DNA from 3 places in the Methylobacterium sp. NPDC097929 genome. Region 3 is predicted to be linked to each of the others. Evidence: predicted binding sites of a transcription regulator. Region 3 holds the regulator's gene; each other region holds the start of a gene.
What was found. The regulator LexA, encoded in region 3, represses DNA repair genes until DNA is damaged. The targets are predictions, from matches to a motif close to TGTTCNNNNTGTGTTCNG.

Region 1 (2,196 bases), 110 kb from region 3:
GGAAGTGGTCGACACGATCAAGCGCGGCGAGCCCGTGCGCGAGCCCGACCGGATCGTGAAGGCGACCGTCGCCGCGGCCTGAGGCCGTTCGTCCCCTCTCCCCGGCATCCGGCGGGGAGAGGGGATGCGCGTCCGATACGGTTTCCAGTTCCTCGCCTCGGCCTTCACCCCACTTCGTCGTCGCGAGGCGGAGCCGAAGCGACCCAGCGCGCGACCTGTCCGGACAGTGCGGAGCCCTGGATTGCCACGGCTTCGCCTCGCAAGGACGAGGGAAGAGACCCAAACGATCAACCGGAAATCGTATGAAGCGATCAACCGGACACGGTCTAACTTCTCTCCGATCCAACCGGTCTATCCCTCCGGCGGCTCCCTGAGCCCCGCGGCCTCTTCGAGCCACGTCAGGATTTCCGGCGCCCGCCAGGGCTTGGGCATGAAGGTCGCGGTGACGCGCAGGTCGCTCGGCTGATCGCCCGCATCGCCCGAGGTCAGCAGCAGGCGGATGCGCGGCCAGGTCACGCCGATGATCCGGGCGAGCTCGAAGCCGCCGATCGTGCCCGGCGTGCGCACGTCGGAAAACACCACGTCGATCCCGTCGCCCCGCTCATGCAGGATGTCGAGGGCGCGCTCGGCGGTCTCGGCCTCGATCACCTCGAAGCCCTTCTCCTCCAGCAGCTCGGCCGCGAGGAAGCGCTCGTCGGGCTCGTCCTCGACGACGAGGATGACGGGCTTGCGGCCCGTGGGTCGTGTGTCGCTCATGACCCGTCACTCATGACCCGCCGCCTATGGCCCCGGTCCCTCCGAACCCGCGAGGACGACGCGGACGGGAGCTCCCGAGCGACATCCCCCGGCACAGTCCCCGGCGGAAGATACGATAGAACGGTGGGGCCGAACGTCTGTCGTTCAACGGCAACAGCGGGCAGTTTTGTTGCATTGCCGTCCTGAGCGCATGCGCTTTCGACGGGGATAGACGGCCCGCACCCGCCCTCCGTGCAGGGCTCAACCAGCAATTCCCATCGACGCGCCGGTCAAGCGAAGGCCCGGAATAAAATCCGCATTTTCAACAGGGATCGCAACGAAGGAGCGGTTGACGGGTTACGGCTCAGGTGTGTTCTCTGTTTGTTCTGAATGACGCTCCCCTGAACCCCTTTGAACCCGCGCCCATGCCCCCTCCCCGCTCCTCTCACGCGCCGACGCTGGCCGAGCTTCGCCGGCTGACGGACCGCGCCGGGGGCGGCCGCGCGGCGCCCGATCCCCGCGCCCTGCCCTTCGGCGTTTCGGGGCTCGATGCGGCCCTGCCCGGGGGCGGGCTGGCGCTCGGGGCGCTCCATCAGATCCACGAGGGCGGCCCGCGCGGGCGCTACGCCGCCGCCGCGGTGCTGTTTGCCGGCGGCATCCTCGCCCGGCTCGACGGGCCGGTGCTGTGGTGCCTGCACAGCCGCGACCTGTTCGCGCCCGCGCTGGCCCGGGTCGGGCTCCATCCCGACCGGGTGGTCTATTGCGAGACTTGGCGCGACGCGGAGGTGCTGCCGGCCATGGAGGAGGGCCTGCGCCATCGCGGGCTCGCCGGCGTCGTCGGCGAACTCACCCGCATGGCGCTCACGCCCTCGCGCCGGCTCCAACTCGCGGCGGAGGGCTCGGGCGTCACCGCGCTGGTGGTGCACCGCCTCTGCGCGGGCGAGGCGGCCGAGCCGGAGCCCTCCGCCGCGCGAACCCGATGGCGGGTGGCGCCCGCGCCCTCGGAGGGAACGAACCGTCGAATGGGCCGGCCGCGCTGGCGGCTCGACTTGCAGCGCTGCCGCGGTGGGGCGCCGGGGGCTTGGATCGTGGAGGCTTGCGATGCGCAGGGTCGTCTCGCTGTACCTGCCGTCCTGGCCGACCGACCGGCTGCGCCGGAGCGGGTCCAGCGCCGCGCCGCCGGATGAGCCCCTCGCCACCGTGGCGCAGGACGGTGCCCGGCGCGGGCTCGCCGGCGTGGACGCCGCCGCCCGCCGCCTCGGCCTGCATCCGGGCATGAGCGCGGCCCATGCCGGGGCGCTGGTTCCCGGGCTTCACCTCGTGCCTGCCGACGCGGCCGCCGACGCGGCGGCCCTGGCGCGGCTCGGCCTGTGGTGCCAGCGCTACGCGCCGATCGTCGCCCTCGACCCGCCCGACGGCCTGATGATCGACATCACCGGCGCCGCCCATCTCCACGGCGGC
Region 2 (2,196 bases), on a different contig from region 3:
CCTGACGCTCGCCCTGATCGAGGACGATCACGATGCGGAGCTGTCGCGAGCGATCGCGCGCAAGCTCGTCGTCTATCACCGCCGCCCCGGCGGCCAGTCGCAGTTCTCGGCGCTGCTGGAACTGGAGCCCCGCTCCGGCCGCGTGCGCCGCGCGCTCGTCTACGCCAAGGAGCACCTGCGCAACCCGCTGACGGTGGAGGAGCTGGCGGAGGCCGCCAGCGTCAGCCCCCGCCAGTTCAGCCGCCTCTTCCGCGAGGAGACCGGCCAGTCGCCAGCCAAGGCCGTGGAGCGGCTGCGGCTGGAAGCCGCGCAGGCCATGATCGAGGACGGGCGCCATGCGCTGGACGTGGTCGCCCGCGACACCGGCTTTGCCGACCGCGACCGGATGCGCCGCGCCTTCCTGCGCGCCTACGGCCAGCCCCCGCAGAGCCTGCGCCGCAGCCTGCGCCTGATCGAGAGCCCGCCCGCCTCCGCGGCCTGAGGGCCGCGTGCCGGGACGAGTCGAAGCTGGGGACGGCGCCGCACGGCCGGAACCTCGGCGGGCGCGAGCGGCGTTCCCGCAGAGCCGACCGGCAAGGCGTCCAAGACGGAACACGATGGCAAAGCCCAAGATCGCGCCGAAGACCCTGTCCAAGGCCGCAAGGCCGGCGACCGCCAAGCCTAAAGCCTCCAAGCCGAGAGCCTCCGAGTCCAAAGCCGTCGAGCCGAACCATGCCGACGCCCGCGAGGCCCGGGTTCTCGACGATCAGGAGACGGGCGCCGCGCCGCTGATCCCCACGGGGGCGCTGGCGGTGGCCCTGCTCGGCTTCGCCTCCGGGACGGCGCACCCGCTGGTCCACGTGGCGCGCGACGGGCGGCGCCTCGACGAGATCGCCGCGCTGCTGCGGGCGCTGGCGCCGGAGCGGGCGGTCGCGGTCTACCCCGAGTGGGATTGCCTGCCCTTCGACCGGGTCTCGCCCTCCCGCGGCACCATGGGCGCACGCACCGGCGTGCTGCGCTGGCTCACCGACCGCGCGGCGCTGCCCGACATCGTGCTCACCACCGCCCCCGCCCTGCTGCAGCGCGTGCCGCCGCCGGAGACCTGGGGCCCGGCCCATGTCGAGCTGCGCGTCGGCGAAAGGCTCGACCCGGAGGCGCTGACGGCGCAGTTGCAGCGGCTCGGCTACATCCTCGACGACCGGGTCGACGAGCCCGGAGAGGCGGCCATCCGCGGCCGGACCATCGACGTCTTCCCGGCCGCCGCCCCGCTGCCCTGCCGGGTCGAGCACGAGGAGGGGCGCATCACCGCGATCCGCTCCTACGATCCGGTCTCGCAGCGCTCCCGGGTCGAGACCGAGCGGCTGGTGATCGATCCGGCCACCGAGATCATCCTGGGGCCGGATTCGGGCCTGTCCCTGGAGCCCTTCACCGGCCAGGAGCACTGCCTGGCGCGGTTCTATCCCCGCCTCGTCACCGTGCTCGATTACGTGCCCGAGGCCCGCCTCGTGGTCGAGGCGGGGGCGGAGGAGCGCGTCGCCGCCTTCTTCGAGCAGATCGCCGAGGCGCGCGAGGGGGATGCGCCGGCAACGGATCTCTACCTCACGCAGGCGGAATGGGCGGCGCTCCTGCGCGATCACAGCCTCGCCACCGCCACGAGCGAGAGCGGGGAGCGCGTCGCGCTGCCGGCCTTCGTCGGCGAGCGCCGGCCCGAGGCCGCCTTCGCCAAGGCCCTGCGCACGCATCTCGAGGCGGGCGAGCGGGTCGTGCTCGCCGGCCCGAAGCAGCCCCTGCGCCGCCTCGTGCGGGCGGCGGCCGCCGCCAGCGAGGAGCGGAGCTTGCGCCTGATCGACGGCTGGGCCGAGGTCGCCGCTTCCGAGCCCGGCGCGATGCTGGCGCTGGAAGCGCCGCTCGAGGCGGGCTTTCGCGTGCCGGAGAGCGGCGCGACGGTGATCGCCGCCGCCGACCTGTACGGGCGGGTCGGCGCGGGGGTGATGCGGCCCGCCGCCGTGCTGCCGATCGGCGAGGTCGAGTTGCGGGTCGGCGACGTGGCGATCGACCGCGACCACGGCCTGTGCGTGTTCGAGGGGTTGGAGACGATCGGCAGCGGCGGCGAGGGGGAGGAGGACGCCCTGCGCCTGCGCTTTGCCGACGACGCGATCCTGATGGTGCCCGTGGCCCAGGCCGACCGGATCTGGCGCTACGGCTCGGAAGCCGAGG
Region 3 (2,196 bases):
GTCGTTCGGGGCGGTGGCCGGCCTGATCGCCTGCGCGCCGCTGATCGACGGCCGGCTGCTGCGGGCGGAGGGCCGCTCCCGTCTCGGGCGCGTCGCGGCCTCGGCGGCGGCGGCAATTCTCGGCACGCTCGCCACGACCCTCGTGGCGCAGGTCGCGACGGCGCCCTTCGCGACCTATCACTTCCAGACGGTGCAGCCCTTCGGTCTCGTCGGCAACGCGCTGACCCTGCCGCTCGTCTCGCTCGCGGTGATGCCCTCGGCGGTCATCGGGATGCTGGCCTATCCCTTCGCCCTCGACCGCCCGGTCTGGTGGCTGATGGGCCTCGCCGTGCGCGGGATGCTGGAGATCTCGTCTTGGATCGCCGGGTTCGGGCAGGCCACCGTGGTGCTGCCGGCCTTCGGCCCGGCGGCCCTGGCGCTGCTCGCCGCCGCGCTTCTCGTGGCGACCCTGGCCGTGTCGCGGCTGCGCCTTCTGGCGCTGCTACCGGCCACGATCGGCCTCGCCCTGGCCGGCGCTCCGGATCGCTTCGATCTCTACGTCGATCGCGATGGCGGCGGCGCGGCGGTCCGCGGCAGGGACGGCCGGCTGATCGTGCTGGGGCGCCCACCGGTCTTCGTTCTGGAGCAATGGTTGAAGGCCGACGGCGATCCGCGCCGTCCCGACGCCGCCCTGGCTGCGGCAGGCCCCCGCTGCGACCGTCTTGGCTGCACCCTCACGACCGCCGACGGGCGCGCCGTCGCCTTCGTGACCGACAAGCGCGCCTTCGCGGAGGATTGCGCCCGGGCCGAGATCCTGATCAGCCGCCTGCGCGCGCCGCCGGGCTGCGCAGCGCCCCTGGTCGTCGATCGCGCCTTCCTGGTGGAGCGGGGCGCCACGGCGATTCGCCTTCGCCCGGCCGGCCCCGACATCGTCACGGCCCGCGGTGCCGGCGCGGCCAAACCCTGGCATCCGCAGCCCCCGGTCGCCCCGCCGATGCCGGCGGCCGCGCCGGACAAGGCGCCGACCGCCGGCCCGGAGACGGCGGACCCGGTCGATCCGCCGCCCGACGAGCCTCAGTAGCGGCGCACGAGGCTGACCAGCTTGCCCTGGATGCGCACGCGATCCGGGCCGAGCACGCGGGTCTCGTAAGCGGGGTTGGCCGCTTCGAGGGCGATGGAGGTGCCGCGGCGGCGCAGGCGCTTGAGGGTCGCCTCCTCGTCGTCGATCAGGGCGACGATGATGTCGCCATTATTGGCGGTGTCCTGCTTGTGGATGACCACCAGATCGCCGTCGAGGATGCCGGCCTCGACCATCGAATCACCGCGCACCTCCAGGGCGTAGTGCTCGCCGCCGGAGAGGAAGTCCGGCGACATCGCGATGGTGTGGCTCTGGCTCTCGATCGCCGAGATCGGCGTACCGGCGGCGATGCGGCCCATCACCGGCACCATCACCGAACGTCCGTTCCCGTCTTGGGCCTGCAGCATCGGCGGCTTCGGCGCGGGCGGCTTGCCGGCAAGGCCCCCCTCGACCACGCTCGGGGTGAAGCGGCGCGGCTCGGCGCCCGCCGCGGGCCTGGCCGCCGGCGCGTCGGGCATGCGCAGGATCTCGATGGCCCGCGCCCGATTCGGAAGGCGGCGCAGGAAGCCGCGCTCCTCCAGCGCCATGATCAGGCGGTGGATGCCGGACTTGGACTTGAGGTCGAGGGCGTCCTTCATCTCGTCGAAGGACGGCGGCACGCCGCTCTCCTGCATCCTCTGCTGGATGAACTGGAGCAGCTCGAGTTGCTTGCGGGTCAGCATGCGGCACCTGCTGTCGACCGCGGGCCGGGGGCGCCGCAGAATCGTGGAAAACAAAGCACGAACAGCCTAGACGTTCCTCTCCTGTTCCGCAAGCGCGTGCCGCGACACGCGAAAGGCGGCGGAGCCCTCGCCCCGCCGCCTCCGTTCTCGACCGTTCGCCCGTCGAATCAGGCGGGAATCACGTCGACGATCTCGTAGGTATCGGGATCGATGATGACGATGTCGTCTCCGACCAGCACGAACTGCAGGCCGCGATAGGCCGGCACGACCGAGAGGATGGCCGGCGGCAGCGGGTGCAGCGACACGGAGCGCGGGATCGCCGTGCCGACGCGGACGGAGAAGTTCACGTTCGTGACCGGGCGGATGTTGGTGCGGGTGATCGACTGGCGGAACTCCGTGCGCTGAGTGGTGCTCAGG

Region 1: ACPCJR_RS09715 (ImuA family protein) is a predicted target of LexA. The motif match lies at 1,107-1,124, and genes of this name have one in related genera.
Region 2: ACPCJR_RS20425 (helicase-related protein) is a predicted target of LexA. The motif match lies at 588-605, and genes of this name have one in related genera.

What each region holds. Positions count from the first base shown of each region.
Region 1 covers NZ_JBMVEP010000002.1:355,881-358,076, reverse strand. The annotation lists gene ACPCJR_RS09725 (peptidylprolyl isomerase) at 1-82, shown strand, start outside; gene ACPCJR_RS09720 (response regulator) at 352-756, opposite strand; gene ACPCJR_RS09715 (ImuA family protein) at 1,161-1,922, shown strand; gene ACPCJR_RS09710 (DUF6504 family protein) at 1,837-2,196, shown strand, end outside.
Region 2 covers NZ_JBMVEP010000010.1:143,619-145,814, reverse strand. The annotation lists gene ACPCJR_RS20430 (GlxA family transcriptional regulator) at 1-481, shown strand, start outside; gene ACPCJR_RS20425 (helicase-related protein) at 792-2,196, shown strand, end outside.
Region 3 covers NZ_JBMVEP010000002.1:246,486-248,681, reverse strand. The annotation lists gene ACPCJR_RS09210 (ComEC/Rec2 family competence protein) at 1-1,060, shown strand, start outside; gene lexA (transcriptional repressor LexA) at 1,054-1,779, opposite strand; gene ACPCJR_RS09200 (DUF1236 domain-containing protein) at 1,947-2,196, opposite strand, start outside.